3 regions of the Massilia sp. IC2-476 genome follow, and region 1 is predicted to be linked to each of the others. Evidence: predicted binding sites of a transcription regulator. Region 1 holds the regulator's gene; each other region holds the start of a gene.

Evidence for each region. The regulator sigma-54, encoded in region 1, starts transcription at its own class of promoters, with help from an activator protein. The targets are predictions, from matches to a motif close to TGGCANGNAANCTGCTTT.
Region 2: the regulator sigma-54 is predicted to act here: its motif matches at 1,673-1,690, upstream of LK539_RS04910 (TorF family putative porin).
Region 3: the regulator sigma-54 is predicted to act here: its motif matches at 3,953-3,970, upstream of hmpA (NO-inducible flavohemoprotein).

Annotation. Positions count from the first base shown of each region.
Region 1 covers NZ_JAJFER010000008.1:47,782-54,552, forward strand. Annotated here, with positions in the region: gene LK539_RS19395 (HAD family hydrolase) at 1-470, shown strand, start outside; gene lptC (LPS export ABC transporter periplasmic protein LptC) at 473-1,072, shown strand; gene lptA (lipopolysaccharide transport periplasmic protein LptA) at 1,103-1,654, shown strand; gene lptB (LPS export ABC transporter ATP-binding protein) at 1,651-2,436, shown strand; gene LK539_RS19415 (RNA polymerase factor sigma-54) at 2,439-3,908, shown strand; gene hpf (ribosome hibernation-promoting factor, HPF/YfiA family) at 3,966-4,319, shown strand; gene LK539_RS19425 (enoyl-CoA hydratase/isomerase family protein) at 4,461-5,546, shown strand; gene rapZ (RNase adapter RapZ) at 5,693-6,571, opposite strand; gene hprK (HPr(Ser) kinase/phosphatase) at 6,598-6,771, opposite strand, start outside.
Region 2 covers NZ_JAJFER010000002.1:19,120-25,890, reverse strand. Annotated here, with positions in the region: gene amt (ammonium transporter) at 1-485, opposite strand, end outside; gene glnK (P-II family nitrogen regulator) at 496-834, opposite strand; gene LK539_RS04910 (TorF family putative porin) at 849-1,577, opposite strand; partial or broken gene LK539_RS04905 (accessory factor UbiK family protein) at 1,850-2,080, shown strand; gene LK539_RS04900 (adenosylcobalamin-dependent ribonucleoside-diphosphate reductase) at 2,235-4,694, shown strand; gene LK539_RS04895 (MFS transporter) at 4,777-6,060, shown strand; gene LK539_RS04890 (glycoside hydrolase family 43 protein) at 6,057-6,771, shown strand, end outside.
Region 3 covers NZ_JAJFER010000013.1:14,474-21,244, forward strand. Annotated here, with positions in the region: gene LK539_RS23310 (S41 family peptidase) at 1-378, opposite strand, end outside; gene LK539_RS23315 (alpha/beta fold hydrolase) at 594-1,676, shown strand; gene LK539_RS23320 (CatA-like O-acetyltransferase) at 1,657-2,304, opposite strand; gene LK539_RS23325 (amino acid permease) at 2,305-3,768, opposite strand; gene hmpA (NO-inducible flavohemoprotein) at 3,998-5,185, shown strand; gene LK539_RS23335 (head GIN domain-containing protein) at 5,243-6,112, opposite strand; gene LK539_RS23340 (NADH:flavin oxidoreductase/NADH oxidase) at 6,245-6,771, opposite strand, start outside.

The DNA.
Region 1 (6,771 bases):
ACGGCGTGCTCACCGACGGCAGCCTCACCTACGGCCCGGACGGCGAAGTCACCAAGACTTTCAATGTGCTCGACGGCCTCGGCATCCAGCTGCTGAACAAGACCGGCGTGAAGACCGCCATCATCAGCGCGCGCAAATCGCCGATCGTGGTCAAGCGTGCGGCCGATCTCGGCATCTCGCACGTCTACCAGGGCATCCACGACAAGCGCGTCGGCTTCGCCGAACTGCTGCAGGCCACCGGCGTCACGCCGGAAGAATGCGGCTATATCGGCGACGACGTGATCGACCTGCCGCTGTTCACCCGCGTGGGCTTTGCCGTCACCGTGCCCTCCGGCCACCCGGAAGTGCAGCATCGCGCCCATTACGTGACGAAGAACGCGGGCGGCCGCGGCGCCGTGCGCGAGGTCTGCGACCTGGTGATGCGCGCCCAGGGCACCTATGAACAGGCGCTCGCGCCTTATTTTGCATAAGCATGGTCACTTACAAGCGCACCGCCCACCGCTGGAAGCTCCTGGCGATCATGATGATCGCAACCTTCTGCGCCGTCGGCAGCTTCTGGCTGGTGCAGGTGATGGAGCGCGAGGACGGCGACGCCCGCTTCGGCGGCCCGCCGGATGAACCCGACTACATCGTCGAGAACTTCTCCTTCGTGCGCATGACGGAGCAGGGCAAGCCGAGCTACGTGGTGTCCGGCAAGCGCCTGGCGCACGTGCCGCAGGGCGACGTGTCGCGCGTCGAGAGCCCGGTGATGGAAGGCGTGACGCCGGGGCGCCCGCGCATGACCATCGTCGCCAACCGCGCCGAGATCTACCACGGCGAGCACCGCGTCGAACTGCTCGGCAAGGTCGACATCCAGCGTCCGGCCACACCGACCAGCGAAGCACTGCGTGTGCGCACCGAGGCCCTGACCGTGCTGCCCGACGAGGAAATCCTCAAGACCGCGAAGCCGGTCGACATGCAGCTGGGCGCCTCCACCGTGGTCGGCACCGGCATGGTCGCCAACAACGCGACCCAGAAGCTGCACCTCGCCAGCCGCGGCCAGATCGTCTATCCGCCACGTGCGCGCCAATAAGCACGGCGCCGCCAACCCAGGACAAGCAATATGAAAAAAATTATCGCAGCCGCACTTCTCAGCCTGATCGCCTTCGGCGCCTCGGCCGAGCGTGCCGATTCGCTCAAGCAGGCCGTGATCAACTTCGACACTCTCGATGTCGACGAGGTCACCCAGACCCGCATCCTGACCGGCAACGTCGTGCTCACGCGCGGCACGCTGGTGCTGAAGTCCGACCGCGCCCTGGTCAAGGAAACGCCGGAAGGCTACATGAGCGTGACCCTCACCGCCAACAACGGCAAGATTGCGACCTTCCGCCAGAAGCGCGATGGCGGTCCCGACCTGTGGGTCGAGGGCCAGGCCCAGCGCATCGAGTACGACGAGCGCGCCGAGCTGGTGAAGCTGTTCTCCAACGCCGAAGTGCGCGAGCTGGAGAACGGCCGCATGACCAATGAAATCCAGGGGCCCTTCATCTCCTACGACAACCGGCGCGAAGTGGCGACCGTGCGCAACGACGCCAGCGGCGCCAGCAAGGTCGGCGGCGGCCGCGGCACCCTGATCCTGGCGCCCAAGCGCACCACCAGCGAAGGCGCCAAGCAATGACGGCCACCATGACGGCAGGCACGCCGGCCACGGCGCTTGATACCTGCAGCACCCTGGTGGTCAAGGGCCTGCAGAAGAGCTACGGCAAGCGCCTGGTGGTGCGCGACGTGTCGCTGCAGGTGGACTGCGGCGAAGTGGTCGGCCTGCTGGGTCCCAACGGCGCCGGCAAGACCACCTCCTTCTACATGATCGTCGGCCTGGTGCCGTCGGACGCCGGCACCATCGACATCAACGGCACCGACATCTCGAACCTGCCGATCCACCGGCGCGCGGTGCTGGGCCTGTCCTACCTGCCGCAGGAAGCCTCGGTGTTCCGCCGGCTGACGGTGGAAGAGAACATCCGCGCCGTGCTGGAACTGCAGCGCGTGGACGGCAAGCCGCTCTCGAAGGACCAGATCAACGAGCGCCTCGACACCCTGCTAGCCGAACTGCAGATCGAGAAGCTGCGCGAGAACCCGGCGCTGTCGCTGTCGGGCGGCGAGCGGCGCCGCGTGGAGATCGCGCGCGCACTGGCGACCAATCCGCGCTTCGTGCTGCTCGACGAACCCTTCGCCGGCGTGGACCCGATCGCGGTGATCGAGATCCAGCGCATCGTGCGCTTCCTGAAAGAGCGCAACATCGGCGTCCTGATCACCGACCACAACGTGCGCGAGACCCTCGGCATCTGCGACCGCGCCTACATCATCAACCAGGGCGCCGTGCTGGCATCCGGCCGCCCCGACGACATCATCGCCAACGAATCGGTGCGCCGCGTGTATCTGGGCGAGCACTTCAGAATGTAACGATGAAGCAGAGTCTCCAGCTACGCACTTCGCAGCACCTGGCGCTGACGCCGCAACTGCAGCAGTCGATCCGCCTGCTGCAGCTGTCCACGCTCGAACTGCACCAGGAGATCGAGCAGATCCTGCACGACAATCCGCTGCTGGAGCGGCTCGACGACCCGCTCGACCGCTCGGTGCGGCTGCTGGCCGACGGCGCCATCAACAACGCGCCGGCGAACGGCGAGGCGCCCGCCCCGGGACAGGAAGCGCAGGAGGGCGCGAAGCCGGAAGGCGAGAGCATGGAGGACGGCGCCGACAGTGGGGGCGGCGAGGCCGACGCCGACTGGGGCGGTGAAGGCGGCGGCGCACGCAGCGGCGACGACGAGGACGGCCGCCCGCAACTGGAAGCCGACGGCATCACGCTGCGCGAACACCTGGCCGAACAGATCCGCCTGACCGGCTGCAGCGCGCGCGACCGGGCCCTGGCCGAGCTGGTGATCGACGCCCTCGACGACAACGGCTACCTGGAAGAGCCGCTCGACGAGATCCACGCGCGCCTGCCGGGCGAGCTGGACATCGAGATGGACGAACTGCGCTGCGCGCTGGCGCTGGTGCAGAGCCTCGACCCGATCGGCGTCGGCGCGCGCAGCGCGGCCGAATGCCTGGCGCTGCAGATCCGCCGCATGGCGGGCGTGCCGCTGGTGACGCGGCGCCTGGCCCTGCAGATCGTCGAGGGTTACCTGAGCTGGTTCGCGCAGCGCGAATACAGCAAGCTGAAAAAGGCGCTCGACTGCGACGACGAAGACCTGCGCGAAGTGCAGGCCGTGGTGCGCCGCTGCAATCCGCACCCGGGTGCGGCCTTCGCATCGAACACCTCGGACTACGTGGTGCCGGACGTGATCGTGCGCCGCGCCAAGAGCGGCTGGGCGGTGGCGCTCAATCCCGACGTGATGCCCAAGCTGCGCGTGAACACGCTGTACGCCAACCTGCTCAAGCAGGGCAGGAGCGAAAGCCAGATGGGCGCGCAGCTGCAGGAAGCCAAGTGGCTGATCAAGAATATGCGCCAGCGCTTCGACACGATCCTGCGTGTCGCAGAGGCAATTGTGGAGCGCCAGCGCAACTTTTTCAGCCACGGCGCGGTTGCCATGCGCCCTCTTGTTTTGCGTGAGATAGCTGATACACTAGGCCTACACGAGAGCACCATCTCTCGTGTAACCACGCAGAAATACATGCTGACCCCGCACGGCATGTTTGAGCTGAAGTACTTCTTCGGAAGCCATGTCGCCACCGAAGCGGGGGGAGAAGCCTCCTCGACGGCGATCCGCGCGCTCATCGCGCAATTGACAGGAGCAGAAGACCCTAGGAATCCTCTATCCGACAGCAAGATCGCGGAGATGCTCGGGGAACAAGGTATGGTCATTGCCCGCCGCACGGTCGCCAAGTACCGTGAAGCGCTCAAGATTCCGCCCGTCAGCCTCCGCAAATCCCTGTAAAGCATCTGCCCACTTCAACCTTGTGGGGCGGGCAGGGCACCTTCCCAAGGAGTGTGTATGAACCTCACCATCAGCGGCCACCACCTCGAAGTCACCCCCGCCATCCGTGAATACGTTCAGAATAAGCTCGAGCGCATCACCCGCCATTTCGACCACGTGATCGACACCCACGTGTTCCTCGCCATCGATAACCTCACTGAAAAAGAAAAACGGCAGAAAGCCGAGATCAACCTCCAGGTATCGGGCAAGATCCTCCACGTCGCAAGCGCTGCACAGGATCTCTACGCGGCCATCGACACCCTGATGGACAGACTGGACAGGCAGGTTCTGAAACACAAATCCATGCTGCAAGACCATAACCACGTGGCGCACAAGCGCCTTCCGGACAACGGAGAAGCCGCCGCCGCGTAATCAACGGGCGACCGCAAACACAGCAAGGGCGTCTGAGGGGACGCCCTTTTTGCATTTGTACGAAGCTGTTACTTTTCGAGGCTTCCGGTTTTACACGGTAGTTCTGTAGAATGCATGTCTTTTCGACCACAGAACACGATCATGACCGACACCGTCCTGACCCGCGTCGCCAATCGCACCGGCGTCATTACGCTCGACCGACCGAAAGCCCTGAATTCCCTGTCGCTCGACATGGTCCGTGCCTTGACCGCGATCCTGCTGCAGTGGAAGGACGACGCGGGCATCGACGCGGTGGTCATCACCAGCACCAGCGAGAAGGCCCTGTGCGCGGGCGGCGACATCCGCTTCTTCCACGAGATGGGCCACGTCGGCCCGACCGGCGGCAGCGCGCTGCTGGAAGACTTCTTCACCGAAGAATACGCACTGAACCACCTGATCCACTTCTATCCGAAGCCCTATATTGCGCTGATGGACGGCGTGGTGATGGGCGGCGGCATGGGCATAGCCCAAGGCGGCCCCGATTGCGGCCTGCGCATCGTGACCGAGCGCACCAAGATGGCCATGCCCGAGGTGAACATCGGCCTGTTCCCGGACGTGGGCGGCAGCCATTTCCTGTCGCATGCGCCGGGCCAGCTGGGTCAGTACCTGGGCCTGACCGGCCTCACCATCGGCGCGGCCGATGCGCTCTACGTGGGGCTGGCGGACGTGTTCGTGCCGGGCGTCGAGCTGGTTGGTCTTCAGGCGCTGATCGAGACCACGCCGGGCGCCGAACTGCCGGCGGCGATCCACGCCTTCGCGGCGCAGTTCGCAGGGCAGCAGGGCGCGAGCGAACTGCAGGCGCAGCGCGGCGTGATCGATGCGCATTTCGGCGCGGCCTCGGTGGGCGCAATCATGGAATCGCTGGCGCGTGACGAGAACCTGTTCGCGCAGAAGGCGCTCAAGGCGATGCGCCAGCGTTCGCCCCTGATGATGTGCGTGACGCGCGAACTCCTGCAACGCGGGGCATCGCTCGACGTCGCGGACTGCCTGCGCATGGAACGCAACCTGGTGCGCCGCAATTTCGAGCATGGCGAGGTGCTGGAGGGCGTGCGGGCGCTGGTGATCGACAAGGACAACCAGCCGAAGTGGAATCCGGCGACGCTGGAGGAAGTGACGCCGGAGATGGTGGCAAGGTTCTTCGAGCCGGTGTGGCCAGAATACGCGCACCCGCTGCGCCATCTGTCCTGACCACCGGCCTCAAAACCGTCATCCCGGCGCAGGCCGGGATCCAATTCCGTTGCGCAGCGTTAGCCTATCCACGAAGAGCCGAAGGTACGCATGCAAACTTGGGTTCCGGCCTTCGCCGGAACGACGGTTTTCGGTTAACGATTAAATCAAACCGCCGCGTGCTTCGGCTGCTCGCGATGGCGAATGATTACCCGCTCCGTCTGCCCGAAGTAGGCGCCCAGCCGCTCCGCCATGTACACCGAGCGGTGCTGCCCGCCGGTGCAGCCCACCGCCACCGTCAGGTAGGAGCGGTTATCGGTCTTGAACGAGGGCAGCCACTTTTCCACGAAGGCGCGGATATCTTCCAGCATCTCGGCGGCGCTCGGCTGGGCGTCGAGGAAGGCGATCACGGGGGCGTCCTTGCCGGTCAGCGGGCGCAGCGCCAGGTCGTAGTAGGGGTTCGGGATGGCGCGCACGTCGAACACGAAGTCGGCGTCGAGCGGCACGCCGACCTTGAAGGCGAAGGATTCGAAGAACAGGGTCAGCGGGGCGTGCTCGATGTCGGCCAGCTCCTTGATCCAGGCGCGCAGCTTGTTGGCCGACAGTTCCGAGGTGTCGATCACGTGGCCCAGGTTTTCGATCGCCGACAGGCGCTCGCGTTCCTCGGCGATGCATTCGATCAGGGTACGGCGCGACGCGGGATTTTCGCCGGGACGCAGTTCGTGCGACAGCGGGTGGCTGCGCCGGGTTTCCGAGAAGCGTGCGACCAGCGAGTGCGTGCTCGAGGTCAGGAACATCACCTTGACGTTGTGGCCCTCTTCCTTCAGGTGGCGCACGCTTACCGGGAGTTCGACCAGCGACTCGGCACTGCGCGCATCGACCGCGACGGCGATCTTTTCCGTGCCTTTTTCGCTGACCGCATAGACCAGGGCCGGCAGCAGGGCCGGCGGCAGGTTGTCGACGCAGTAGTAGCCTGCGTCTTCCAGGACGTTCAGGGCAACCGATTTGCCCGAGCCGGAAATACCGGTAATGAGGACGATGTGCATAGGGGCGATGATACCCTAACTGGGTGTCAGTCGCCGCTCATCGCCTGGCGTTGGCGCTCCATGAATTCCTGCAGCGTGTCGATGCCGCGCAGCTGCAGGATGGTGTTGCGCACGGCGGCCTCGAGCAGCACCGCGATGTTGCGGCCGGCCGCGACGGGAATCACCACCTTGCGGATCGGCAGGCCCAGCACGTCCTCGGT
Region 2 (6,771 bases), on a different contig from region 1:
AGCAGCACCGCTGCGAAGCGCACGCGCTCGGCAAAGGCGCCGACGATCAGGCCGCAGGTGATGGCGGCAAAGGTGCCCTGGAAGGCCACGAAGATGAACTCGGGGATCATGGTCTCCTTGCTGAAGGTAGCGGCCTGGCTGAACGTGCCGGCCGCGGCATCGTAGATGCCGTTCAGGAAGACGCGGTCGAAGCCGCCGATGAAGGCGTTACCCTGGGTGAAGGCCAGCGAGTAGCCGTACAGGCACCACAGGACGATGATCAGGGAAAAGACCATGAAGACCTGCATCAGCACCGACAGCATGTTCTTGGCGCGCACCAGGCCGCCGTAGAACAGGGCCAGGCCGGGGATCGACATCATGATGACCAGCAAGGTGGCGACGAACATCCAGGCGGTGTCGCCCTTGTTGATCGTGGGCGCGGCCAGGGCCGGCAGCGCCAGGCCGGCGGCCATTGCACCGGCGAGGAGTTTGGTGGTGAGTTTCATCGGGTTTCCCTTACAGTGCTTCGTTGCCGGTCTCGCCGGTACGGATACGGATGACCTGGTTGAGGTCGGCCACGAAAATCTTGCCGTCACCGATCTTGCCGGTGCGGGCGGCGCCCGAGATGGCGTCGATGACCTGGTCGACCACGGCGTCGTCGACGGCGGCCTCGATCTTGATCTTCGGCAGGAAATCGACCACGTATTCCGCGCCGCGGTACAGCTCGGTGTGGCCCTTCTGGCGGCCGAAGCCCTTCACTTCGGTCACGGTCATGCCCTGGACGTTGATCTCCGACAGCGCTTCACGCACTTCGTCCAGCTTGAAGGGTTTGATGATGGCGGTAATCATTTTCATGGTCTTGCCTCGTTTCAGAAAGTTTTGGACAGGGTCAGGATGGCGCCCGACTTGCCGAGGTTCTTGCCCTGCGGACTGAGGTAGGCGTCGGTGTTGGCCTTGATCCAGGCCAGCGACAGGGTCGCCACGCCCAAGTCCTTGGTCACGCCGACCTTGTAGTCGGAATAGGAGTACTGGCTGTTGTGGGCGACCTTCTGGTGGCCGGCATGCAGGTTCAGGATGAAGCCGCTGCCGACATCGACGTCGGCGCCCACGTCGAGGTAGCCGCTGCCCTTGCTGTCGGCGGTGCCGAACAGGTTGGTGGTCGAGTGCGAGTACTTGACATAGGCCGGGCCGAAACCGAGCCGCGCATACAGTTCGAAGGTATTGGCACGCGGGTTCAGGCCATTGTCCGGATACCAGTAATACAGGCCGCCGACGTCATAGGTGACGGATTCGCCCAGGTTGCCGCGCTTGCCGCCGTAGATGTCCCATTCGATGTTGCCGTCGCCGCCGAGGTCCTTCGTCCATTTGATGGTGGACAGCCAGGTGCCCACGTACAGGCCGGTCGGGCCATGCACGTAGTCGGCGCCGCCCTGCAGCGCCGGATCAAACCGGGTTTGCGACAGGCCGCGGTAACGGTAGTCGCTGGTGATGGCGGCGTTGTAGCTGACTTGATGCTCAGGAGCAGCTTCCTGCGCAAATGCTGGCACGTTCGACAGCGCGAAGACGACCCAGATTGCTGCACTTGTGTTGCACTTCATGACATTCCCCTTATATTCAACAGTTGGCGCACGGCTGAACCGTGTCTTGGGCTGTTGCGGTTTACAATCCTGTTTGCTACACGCCTGACAACTCTTTAGCAGGATGCGTGCCAGCCTAAAAAGCGCGATCGGGGTGCTTGTTTTCTCGGCCATCTGCCCCATTTGTGATTCGAACAACCAGGAAAACCCGTGCGCCCTGCGTTTGCGGCGGCGCCGCGCACCAAAGCGGATGGCAGCGCACCGTGGTGGTGCAACGCTCCGACAGATAGGAAATGGACATGAACAACTTCTTCAACGACATCCAGGGCAAGATCAACCAGGCGCTGGAGAGCACCCCGGCCAAGGACATCGAGCGCAACGTCAAGGCCATGATGACCCAGGGCTTCTCGAAGCTCGACCTCGTCACCCGCGAAGAGTTCGACATCCAGGCCCAGGTGCTGGCCAAGACCCGCGCCAAGCTCGAGGCGCTGGAACTGCGCGTGGTGGAGCTGGAATCGCGCCTGGCGACCCAAGGCACGTCCAGCCCATCCGCCGCATCCGGCCTGGCCGCCGCCAGCGCCGCGGCGGCGTCCAACGAGCCGCTTCCGGGCGCCACCGACCCGTCCGCGCCGCACGTCATCCTCGACAAGCCATGAACTTCAGGTGGCATTCATGCACATGAATGCACCCGATACGCCGCCCGGCGCCTTGGCGCCGCAGGAGGTCTCGCTCGACGTCCTGCGCGAAAAATACGCCAAGGGCGAAGAACGCAGCATCGGCGACGTCCGCCGGCGCGTGGCGCGCGCCCTCGCCGCGCTTGAACCCGAGGAGCGGCGCGCCGAACTGGAAGCACGCTTCCTCTGGGCCCAGGAACAGGGCTTCGTACCGGCCGGGCGCATCAATTCGGCCGCCGGCCTCGGCCTGCAGGCCACCCTCATCAACTGCTTCGTCCAGCCGGTCGGCGATTCCATCTCCGGCGCCGAGGACGGCCTGCCGGGCATCTATACCGCCCTGGCGGAGGCCGCCGAGACCATGCGCCGCGGCGGCGGCGTCGGCTACGACTTCAGCGCCATCCGCCCGATGGGCAGCAAGGTGCACGGTACCCGCTCGCGCGCTTCCGGCCCGGTCTCCTATATGGAAGTGTTCGACGCCTCCTGCCGCACGGTGGAATCGGCCGGCGCCCGGCGCGGCGCCCAGATGGGCGTGCTGCGCATCGACCACCCCGACATCGAACGCTTCATCGCCGCCAAGGACGCGGGCGGGCTCACCAACTTCAACATCTCGGTCGGCGTGACCGACGACTTCATGCGTGCGGTCGAGGCGGACGCCATGTTCGAGCTGGTGCACCGCGCCGAACCGGGCGATGAAGAAAGCGGCGCCCGGCTGCGCGAAGACGGCCGCTGGGTCTACCGCCAGGTCTCCGCGCGCGCACTGTGGGACAAGATCATCGCCTCGACCTACGATCATGCCGAGCCGGGCGTGCTGTTCGTGGACCGCATGAATGCCGAGAACAACCTGTGGTACGCGGAAGAGCTGCGCGCCACCAATCCCTGCGGCGAGCAGCCGCTGCCCGCCTACGGCTGCTGCGACCTGGGCTCGGTCAACCTGACCGCCTTCGTCGACGATCCTTTCGGCGCCAGTCCCTCCTTCGACTTCGAGCGCATGTGCGAAGTCGCCGCCGTCGGCGTGCGCATGCTCGACCTGGTGCTCGATGCCACCGAATGGCCGCTGCCGCAGCAGGCAGCCGAGTCGCAGGCCAAGCGCCGCATCGGCCTGGGTTTCCTGGGCCTGGGCAGCGCCCTCGTCATGCTGGGGCTGCGCTACGATTCGAACGAAGGCCGCGCCATGGCGGCGCGCATCGCCGAGACCCTGCGCGACGCGGCCTACGCCACCTCGGTCGAGCTGGCGCGTGAAAAGGGCGCGTTCCCGCTGTTCGATGCGGACCAGTACCTGCAGGGCCAGTTCGTGGCACGCCTGCCGGACTGGCTGCGCGACGCGGTGCGCATGTACGGCATCCGCAATTCGCACCTGCTGTCGATCGCGCCCACCGGCACCATCTCGCTCGCCTTTGCCGACAATGCTTCGAACGGCATCGAGCCGCCCTATTCCTGGACCTACCAGCGCAGGAAGCGCATGCCGGACGGCAGCTGGCGCAGCTACGAGGTCGAGGACCACGCCTGGCGCCTGTATCGCCAGATGGGCCACGACACGGGCGCGCTGCCGCCGGCCTTTGTGACCGCCCTCGAGATGCGTGCGCTTGACCACCTGCGCATGGTGCAGGCGGTGCAGCCCTTCATCGACACCGCGATTTCGAAGACGGTCAACGTGCCCGCGGATTACCCCTTCGACGACTTCCGCGAGCTGTACAGCCAGGCCTGGCATGCGGGCCTGAAGGGCCTGGCGACCTATCGCCCGAACACGGTGCTGGGCAGCGTGCTGTCGACGGCGCCGCAAGGATCTCCCGCCGCCGTGCCTGACGACGACCCGCTGCGCAAGCGCTTCGAGCGCCGCCCGCTGGGCGAACTGGAATCGGTGACCTCGAAAATCGAATACTCGACCCAGGAAGGCCGCAAGACCGCCTACCTGACGGTGAGCTTCATCCGCGCCGACGGCGTCCATGAGGGGAAACCCGTGACGGTCGAGCGTCCCTTCGAGTTCTTCATGCCCTCGAACCAGCGCACCGATGGGCAGCAATGGATCACGGCCTCGATGCGCCTCTTGTCGATGGTGGCGCGCGCCGGCGGGCCGATCGCGCGGGCGCTGGCCGACATGCGCGACGTGGTCTGGGAAAAAGGTCCGGTACGCTGCGGCATGCTGACCCGCGAAGACGGCACCCAGGTACCGGTCTACCATGACTCGGAAGTGGCGGCGATCGCCTTCATGCTGCAGCGCGTGCTGATCCGGCGCGGCTTCCTCGACGCCTTTGGCAACCAGGTGCCGGTGCCGGAACTGGCACGCAGCTTTGCTGCCCGCTGCGAAGGATTCACGCCGGAAGCCGAACCGCAGCCGCCCACCACGTCCGGCGCCCTGCCTCCCACCAGCGGCGCCAAGTGCCCGGAATGCGGCGCCCGGGCATTGCGCAAGGTCGACGGCTGCACCCGTTGCGGCGAGTGCCACTACGTCGGCGAGTGCGGCTGACGGATCTCCCGAAAGTTTGCGCGAACATATTGCCGAGATAGTGTGATATCGTTGGCAGCCATTCAACAATGGTTGCGCAAACATGCTCACTTCCTTCCGCAAGATCAAAGGCCTGCGCTGGTGGATGATCGCGCTCGTGATGCTGGGCGCGGTCATCAACTACCTTACCCGCAGCACCCTGGCCGTGGCCGCGCCCACCCTGCTGAAGGAACTCGAGATCAGCACCGCCGAGTACTCCTACATCACGGCGGCCTTCCAGGGTGCGATCATGCTGCAGCCCTTGTGCGGCTACGTGCTGGACGTGCTCGGACTGAAATTCGGCTTCGCGATGTTTGCGGCCGCATGGTCGGTGATCTGCATGCTGCATGGTTTTGCCACCAACTGGCAGACCCTGGCGGTGCTGCGCGGCCTGCTGGGCCTCGCAGAAGGCTCGGCCAATCCGGCCGGGATGAAGGCGGTGTCCGAATGGTTCCCTGCGAAAGAGCGCGGCATGGCCGGCGGCATCTACAACATCGGCGCCTCGTTCGGCTCGATGCTGGCGCCGCCCTTGGTGGTATGGGCGATCCTGCACTACAACTGGCAGTCCGCCTTCGTGATCACCGGCGCGCTCGGCCTGGTGTGGGTGGCGATCTGGCTGCTGCTGTACGATGCGCCGGCGCGCCACCGCCGCTTATCAAAAAGCGAGGCGGAGCATATCGCGGCCGGCCAGGAGCGCCACCTCGAGGGCGACGGCAAACGCCCTTCCGTGCCCAGCATCCTCAGGCAGCGCAACTTCTGGGGCATCGCCCTGCCGCGTTTTCTCGCCGACCCGGCCTGGGGCACGCTGGCCTTCTGGGTGCCCCTGTACCTGACCACGGTGCGCGGCTTCGACCTGAAGCAGATCGCCATGTTCGCCTGGCTGCCCTTCCTCGCGGCGGACCTGGGCTGCCTGTTCGGTCCCGCCGTGGTGCTGTGGCTGCAAAAGCGCGGCGTGCGCCTGGTGAATGCCCGCCGCGGCGCCTTCACGCTGGGCGCCGTCATGATGATGGGCGTGGCTTTCGTCGGCTTCGTGGACAACGCCTATGCCGCGATCGCCCTGCTCAGCCTTGCCGGCTTCGCCCACCAGACCCTGTCGGTCACCGTGATCACCATGTCTTCCGACCTGTTCCGCCGCAGCGAAGTGGCGACCGTCGCCGGCATGTGCGGCACCCTCGGCAACCTGGGCCTGCTGCTGTTCTCGCTGCTGATCGGCGGCCTGATGAGCAGCGTGGGCTACACGCCTTTCTTCGTCAGCCTGGCCGTACTCGACCTGGTGGCCGCCGTGCTGCTGTGGTCCATCGTGCGCGAACCGCTGCGCACTCCCACTCCCGCTACCGAACCAGCATGATCCAGAACCCGATACTGCGCGGCTTCAACCCCGACCCGTCCATCGTCCGCGTCGGCGCGGACTATTACATCGCCACCTCCACCTTCGAGTGGTATCCCGGCGTGCAGATCCACCATTCGCGCGACCTGATGCACTGGCAGCTGGTGTCGCGCCCCTTGAACCGGGCGAGCCAGCTGAACATGCTGGGCGCCCCGGATTCCTGCGGCGTGTGGGCGCCCTGCCTGACCTGGGCCGACGGCCTGTTCTGGCTGATCTACACCGACGTCAAGCGCTACGGCCGCACCTCCAGCGGCGGCGCGGCGGGCAGCGCCTCGCTGCGCGACTTTCATAACTATCTCGTCACCAGCCCCGCCATCGACGGCCCCTGGTCGGACCCGGTGTACCTGAACAGCAGCGGCTTCGACCCGTCGCTGTTCCACGACGAGGACGGGCGCAAGTACCTGCTCAACCAGCTGTGGGACCACCGGCCCGGCAGCACCCGCTTCGCCGGCATCGTGCTGCAGGAATATTCGGTCGAGGAGCGCAAGCTGGTCGGCCAGCGCGAGAATATCTTCCGCGGCACGCCGCACGGCCTCACCGAGGCGCCGCACCTGTACCGGCGCAACGGCTATTACTACCTGCTGACGGCGGAAGGCGGCACCGGCTGGAACCATGGCGTGACGATGGCGCGCTCGCGCGAACTGCGCGGTCCCTACGAGCTGCACCCGGACC
Region 3 (6,771 bases), on a different contig from region 1:
GTGCTGCTCGTGGGCCGCGCGCACGTACAGGCCGTCGTCGAAGAAGTAGAGCGCGATCGGAAACGCGCGAAAGCCGATCTTCGGATCGCGCGTCGGCGCGATGTTGGTGTGCCCGTCTTCCACCATGCCCACAATGCGCGCCATCTCGACAATGACCTGGTGGCGCGGCAAGCTGTCCAGCTTCGCGTCGAGCGCCGCGACGGCGGCCTGGAACTGCTCGCGCGACATCGTGTGGTAGAGGTTGCGGTGCCGCACTGGCATCGTCTCCGCCATCACCTTCAGGTCCTCGCGCCACTGCTGCGGCGTGAGCTGTGCTGTTTGCCCGAATGCGGGCAGGCTGCCGGTCATGCATACCGCAGCCGCGACCCAACGCCACATGGTGCCTCCCCCAGCTTGTCGATGCGATCATCCTACTCATGACCTCGCGTATCGGCGTGGAGCCTGCGACAGCCTGCGCATCGAAGGGAACAGGCCGCACCAGGACAGGATGGACGTTACCGTTCGCCCCGCCGATCGTGCAGTTCGTCGCGTAGCGGGTGCGCATATGCAGATGCCGGGCTATGCTATTTCCATTGACCGGAAAGGACGCACACATGAAGAGAGCATGGCTGTTCATTGGCGCGCTGCTGGCATCCGCCTGCGCCCTGGCGCAGGAAGCCCCTGACCCGTACGCGAAGTCGCGCGCCATCATCGAAGACCTCAATCGCATCAGCGCACCCGGCGGCGTGCAGGATTCATACAAGACCCGCATCGGCGGCGTCGACCAGTGGCTGAACGTGCGCGGCCAGGACCGCGACAACCCGATGATCCTGTTCGTGCACGGCGGCCCGGCCTCGCCCGTCACCCCGACCATGTGGCAGTTCCAGCGCCCGATCGAGGAATACTTCACCGTGGCGAACTGGGACCAGCGCGGCGCCGGCAAGAGCTATGCCGAAGCCGAGCCAAGCAAGGTCGGCGCGACCATCCGCATCGAGCGCTACGTCGACGATGCGATCGAAGTGGCCGAGCACCTGAAGGCGCGCTATGGCAAGCGCAAGCTGATCCTGATGGGCCACAGCTGGGGCACCATCGTCGGCATGCACGCGGCCCTGAAGCGTCCCGACCTGTTCTACGCCTACGTCGGCATCGGCCAGGTCCTGAACGTGCGCGAGAACGAGCGGATCAGTTTCGAGTACGCCTACAAGCGCGCCAAACGCGAGAACAACGTGGAGGCGGTCAAGGAGATGGCCTCGATCGCGCCCTACCCCGGCGACAAGCCGATCACGCGCGAGCGCATCATCATCGCGCGCAAGTGGCCCCAACACTACGGTGGCCTGTCGGCCTTCCGCAGCGAGTCCGGCTACTTCTTCCGCGGTCCCCTGCTCTCGCCCGAGTACACCCCAAGCCAGGTGAAGGACATCGACAAGGGCAGCGTGCTGACACTTGGCCGGGTGCTGCCGGAATTCCTCGACGTGGATTTTTCAAGCGTGAAGCGCTTCCCCGTTCCCGTCGTGATGTTCCTGGGTCGCCACGACTACACCACGCCGGCAGCGCCCACGGTGAGCTGGATGGAGAAGGTCGATGCGCCTTATAAGCGCGTCGTCTGGTTCGAGCGCTCGGCCCACATGGTGCCGTGGGAAGAGCCGGGCAAGCTTCTCGTCAGCCTGCTCGAAGTGGTCAGGCCGCTGGTGAAATGATGGCGTCCAGCTCACCGGCGATCTGCTGGCCGAGCTGGTGGATGTGGAAGCCGTCGACGAAGCCGTGGTGGGCCTGTACCGAGAACGGCAGCTCGAGGCGGTCGCCCGGCAGGTCGCGGTACTTGCCCCAGGCGAAGGACGGGATGTCCGGCTGCGCCAGCGAGGCGCTCGGATGCTGGATCGAGGTGAACGCCAGCCAGGGGATGCAGGTAATGAAGACCTGCTCCTTGGCCTGCAGGGGCGTGCGCGCGGCATATTCCATGTTCAGGGCCGCCATATTGCCGGCCTCCTCGCGCGCCGCCACGCCGCGTGCGACGAATTCGCGCAAGTCGTCCGCCCAGTCGAACTGGGCGAAATTCAGGTCATTGTGCAGGTTCACCACCGTAAACGAAGGAATCAGGCGCTCGATGCGAATCACTTCGCCGTCCAGGATCCGGTAGCGGAAGTTCTCGACCTTCAGCACCGAACGCAGCACGGCATACAGCAGCACGTGGAAGGGCGCCAGGCCCTGCGCTTTGCACCAGGGCCGGAAGTCCGGCAGCTCCAGTGGAAAGCAGATGTTGACCGCCGCGCTGTCCATCGCATCGAACAGCGCAAAGCGGTCGCGCCGCCGTTCGAAGCTCTCCATTTACTGTGCCTTGTTCAGGCGGCTGTGGCGCACGCTGTACAGGAAGTAGGTGGCAACCGCCACGGCCATCCAGATGAAGAACACGCGGAAGGTGGCCGGCGACAGGTCTTTCATGATGTACAGGCAGGCCAGCACCGACAGGCCCGGGATGACGTAGGGGCCGAAGGGCACGCGGAAGGCGCCCGGCTCGCCGCGGCCCTGCTTGGCGCGGATCACCGGCACCGCGATCGAGACGACGATGAAGGCGGTCAGGGTGCCCATGCTCACCATGTCCCACAGGAAGGTGGCGTCGACCAGGCCGGCCACGAGGGCGACCACGGCGCAGACGATCAGGGTATTGCTGACCGGAGCCTGGGTGCGCTTGCTCACCTTCTGGAAGGTCTTCGGGATCAGGCCGTCGCGGCTGATGGCGTACAGGATGCGGGTCTGGCCGTAGATCGTCACCAGGGTCACCGAGAACACCGACACGACGGCGCCGGCCGACAGCACCAGCGCCGGCCATGCCTGGCCGGTCACGTTCTGCAGGATCACCGACAGGCCGGCCTGCTGGCCCGCGAACATGTGCGAGGGCTGGGCGCCCATCGCGGCAATCGCCACCAGCAGGTAGAAGACGGTCACGATCAGGAGCGCGGCCAGGATGCCGATCGGGACGTTGCGGCGCGGGTTGTTGGTCTCTTCGCCGGCGGTGGCGATGGTGTCCAGGCCAATAAAGGAGAAGAACACGGTGCCGGCGGCGGCGGTGACGCCGGCCATGCCCACGTAGCCGCTGTCGGCGTCCGGGTTGAAGAAGGGCGTGAAGTTGTTGGCATCGAAGCCGGTCAGCGCGATCACGGCGAAGAAGATCAGGATCGCCAGCTTGACCAGCACCATGATGGCGTTGGTGGTGGCCGATTCTTTGGTGCCGCGGATGAGGAGGAAGCAGCACATCGCGATCAGGATCACCGGCGGCAGGTTGAAGTTACCTGGGGTGAAGTGGACATTATGGTGGTCCGATACGAACATCGGCGAACGCAGGTGGGCCGGGATCTCCCAGCCGAAGGCGTTCATCAGGAAGTTGTTCAGGTAATCCGACCAGCCGATCGCCACCGCGCTTCCCGCCAGGCCGTATTCGAGCAGCAGGCAGGCCGCCACGATGAAGGCGGCGAACTCGCCGACGGTTGCGTAGGCAAAGGAATACGAGGAACCGGCGGCCGGCACGCGCCCGGCCAGCTCGGCGTAGCACAGCGCGGTCAAGCCGGCGGTGAGGGCGGCGAGCAAAAAGGAGAGGATCACGGCCGGACCGGCCTTGGGCACGGCTTCGACCATGGTGAAGAAGATGCCGGTGCCGATGGTGGCGCCGACCCCGATCATGGTCAGCGGGAACAGGCCGAGCGAACGTTGCAGGCCCCCGCCGCTGTCCACGTCATCGTGGTGACGTTCAGCTGTTTTGGTGCGGATCAGCTTTTGGCCCAGGGTCAGATTCACGGCATGTCCTTTGAATTGGCGGCGTCTTCGACGGCCCGCAATCGGCCGCCGGTCAAAACCTGCGATTATAGGGGCAGTTGAAATATTCCAAGAAAATAGTTTTCCAAAAGATGCATTTGCTCAGCATCTTTTGCTAGAATGGTCGCGTCCGTACGGTAACAACGATCCAGTCCGGACCATTTTTTGGCTTTAAACATGCATATCTAATGCATCAATAAGGAAACCCATCATGATCTCGAACGCTTCACGTCCCTACATCGACGCCTCCGTCCCGGTCCTGCGCGAGCACGGCCTGGCCATCACCACCACCTTCTACCGCAGCATGTTCGACGCCCATCCCGGGCTGAAGAACCTGTTCAACATGGGTAACCAGACCAGCGGCGTGCAGCAGCAGTCGCTGGCCTCGGCGGTGTTTGCCTACGCGGCCAACATCGGCAACGCCGCGGCTTTAGGGCCGGTGGTAAGCCGCATCGTGCACAAGCACGCGTCGGTGGGCATCCGCGCCGACCACTACCCGATCGTTGGCCATCACCTGCTCGGCGCAATCAAGTCGGTGCTGGGCGACGCCGCCACCGAGCCGCTTCTGAAGGCCTGGGAAGAGGCCTATACGTCGCTCGCGCGCCTGCTGATCGATGCGGAAGCGAAGATGTACGAGGAAGCCGGTGTGCAGCCGGGCGAGACCCGGGCCATGCGCGTGACGGAAGTAAAGCGCGAAAGCGAGAACGTGATCTCGATCCGGCTCATTCCGGCGGACGGCGCCGCCCTGCCCCCGTTCAAGCCGGGCCAGTATGTAAGCGTGGCGGTCGACTTCGCCGACGGCCACCGCCAGCTGCGCCAGTACAGCCTGTCGGACGCCAACGGCAAGGACAGCCTGCGCATCTCGGTCAAGCGCGAGGATGGGGGCGCACATCCCGCGGGCGAAGTGTCGACCTGGCTGCACCAGAACGTGAATGTGGGCGACCTGCTGCAGGTGACCCACCCGTTCGGCGACTTCCTGCCCGATACCGAATCGAACGAGCCGGTGGTGTTCCTGTCGGCGGGCATCGGCATCACGCCGATGATCGCGGCTCTGAACCGCATCGCGGCGGTGAACCCTGGGCGCCGCGTGATCTTCGCGCACGCCGCACGCCATGCGGCGCACCACGCGCACCAGGATGACATTGCCAATGCCAAGGCGCGCATGCCACACCTGAACGTGGTGACGTTCTACGAGGAAGAGGATACAGCCGGCGTGTTGAAAGGGAAGATGGACCTGGCGCGCCTGCCTTCGTGGCCGCGCGGAGAGACCGACGTCTACCTGTGCGGTCCGCTGCCCTTCATGCAGGCGCAGTGGAATGCCCTGCTGGCGGCAGGAGCCCCGGCGGCGCGCCTGCACCGCGAGGTGTTCGGTCCGGACCTGCTGGACAACCTGCTCTAAGCTTCCCTCGCTTTACGTATCACCGCGTGGGCGGCAAAGCCGCCCACCCTACGGATGTCAGTCGATCAGGTGCACGTTGCGGCCGCTGACGCTGCGCTGCGCCGGGTGGCCATACACGCGGATGCCGCCCGAGCCGCCGCCGTGGGCGATCAGCGACTGCTTGACGGTGGCGCGGATCCCGCCCGAGCCGTCGGCCGCCAGGTCGGCGTCCTGGGTCGACAGGCCGGCCAGGTCCACGCTGCCGGAACCGGCCACGCGGGCGTTCAGCGAACGCACGGTGCCGCCGGCCTGCAGCACGCCCGAACCGGACACGCTGGCGCGCAGGTAGTCGCCACGGACTTCACCGATGTTCATGCGGCCCGAGCCCGACAGCCCGAGGTCGGCGCTGGCGCTCTTGAGTTCACCCGCATCGAGCACGCCCGAGCCGCTCACGCGCGCGAGCAGGCTATCCACCTTGCCCGCCAGGCGGACCTGGCCGGAACCGCTCTTGCGCACTTCCAGCGGCGCGCCGTTCAGGTCGCGCACCACAACCTGGCCGGAGCCGGAGGCATTCACGTCGCTCAGGCGCGGCGTGGTGTAGACGATGCGCACCGGGGTCTGGCTGCGCAGCTGGCGCTCGTTGTAGATCTTGAGGGTGTTGCCGCGCTCCTCGGTGCGGATATAGGGCAGCAGGTTGCCGTCGGCTTCGACCAGCAGCGAAGGCGCCGGGCCGACCCGCACCTCGACCAGCATCGAACCGCTCACGTCGAGCTGGCCATGCGCCGCCACCTGGCGCTGGTCGCGCGCGGCGATGCCGTTGCCTTCGACCGCGCCGCTGCTGAACACCGTGTGCATCCGCACGTCACCGTCATTTGGGGCGACGATGATGGCGCAACCGCTCAGGGAGGCGACGGCGGCGAGGGTGGCAAGGGCAATGAGCGAACGCATGGCATGAATCCTGTGTGGTTGTTGACAGATGCCACTCTAACAAGCACCCCACCCTGCTGCCTCCTCCATGCGACAGGCTGCAAAAAATGCCGGCTGAGCTGCGCCTGGGCGGCGCGAACGCCGACGCGTCGGCTAGCGCTGCCCCAGGCGCGTACTACCGAACAGCTCCTTGTATTCGCGCGGCTGCGAGCGCCAGTACTGCGGCGGCGCGAACACCTGGTCGCCCAGCTGGGCCGCGGCATGCCATGGCCAGCGCGGGTCGTACAGCATGGCGCGCGCCAGTCCGATGACGTCGGCCTGGCCCTGCTGCAGGATGTCTTCCGCCTGCTGCGCTTCGGTGATCAGGCCCACGCCGATGGTCGGCATCCCGGTCTCCGCCTTGATGCGCTGCGCGAACTCGACCTGGTAGCCCGGAGCCACGGGAATCTTCTGCAGCGGCGACAACCCGCCGCTGGAAACGTGCATGAAGTCGCAGCCGCGCGCCTGCAGCTCGCGCGCGAAGCGCACGCTCTGCTCGATCTCCCAGCCGCCTTCGACCCAGTCGGTGGCCGAAATCCGCATGCCCACCGCCATCTCTTTCGGCACGGCGGCGCGCACGGCGTCGAAGACCTCCAGCGGGAAGCGCATGCGGTTCTCGAGCGAACCGCCGTAGTCGTCCT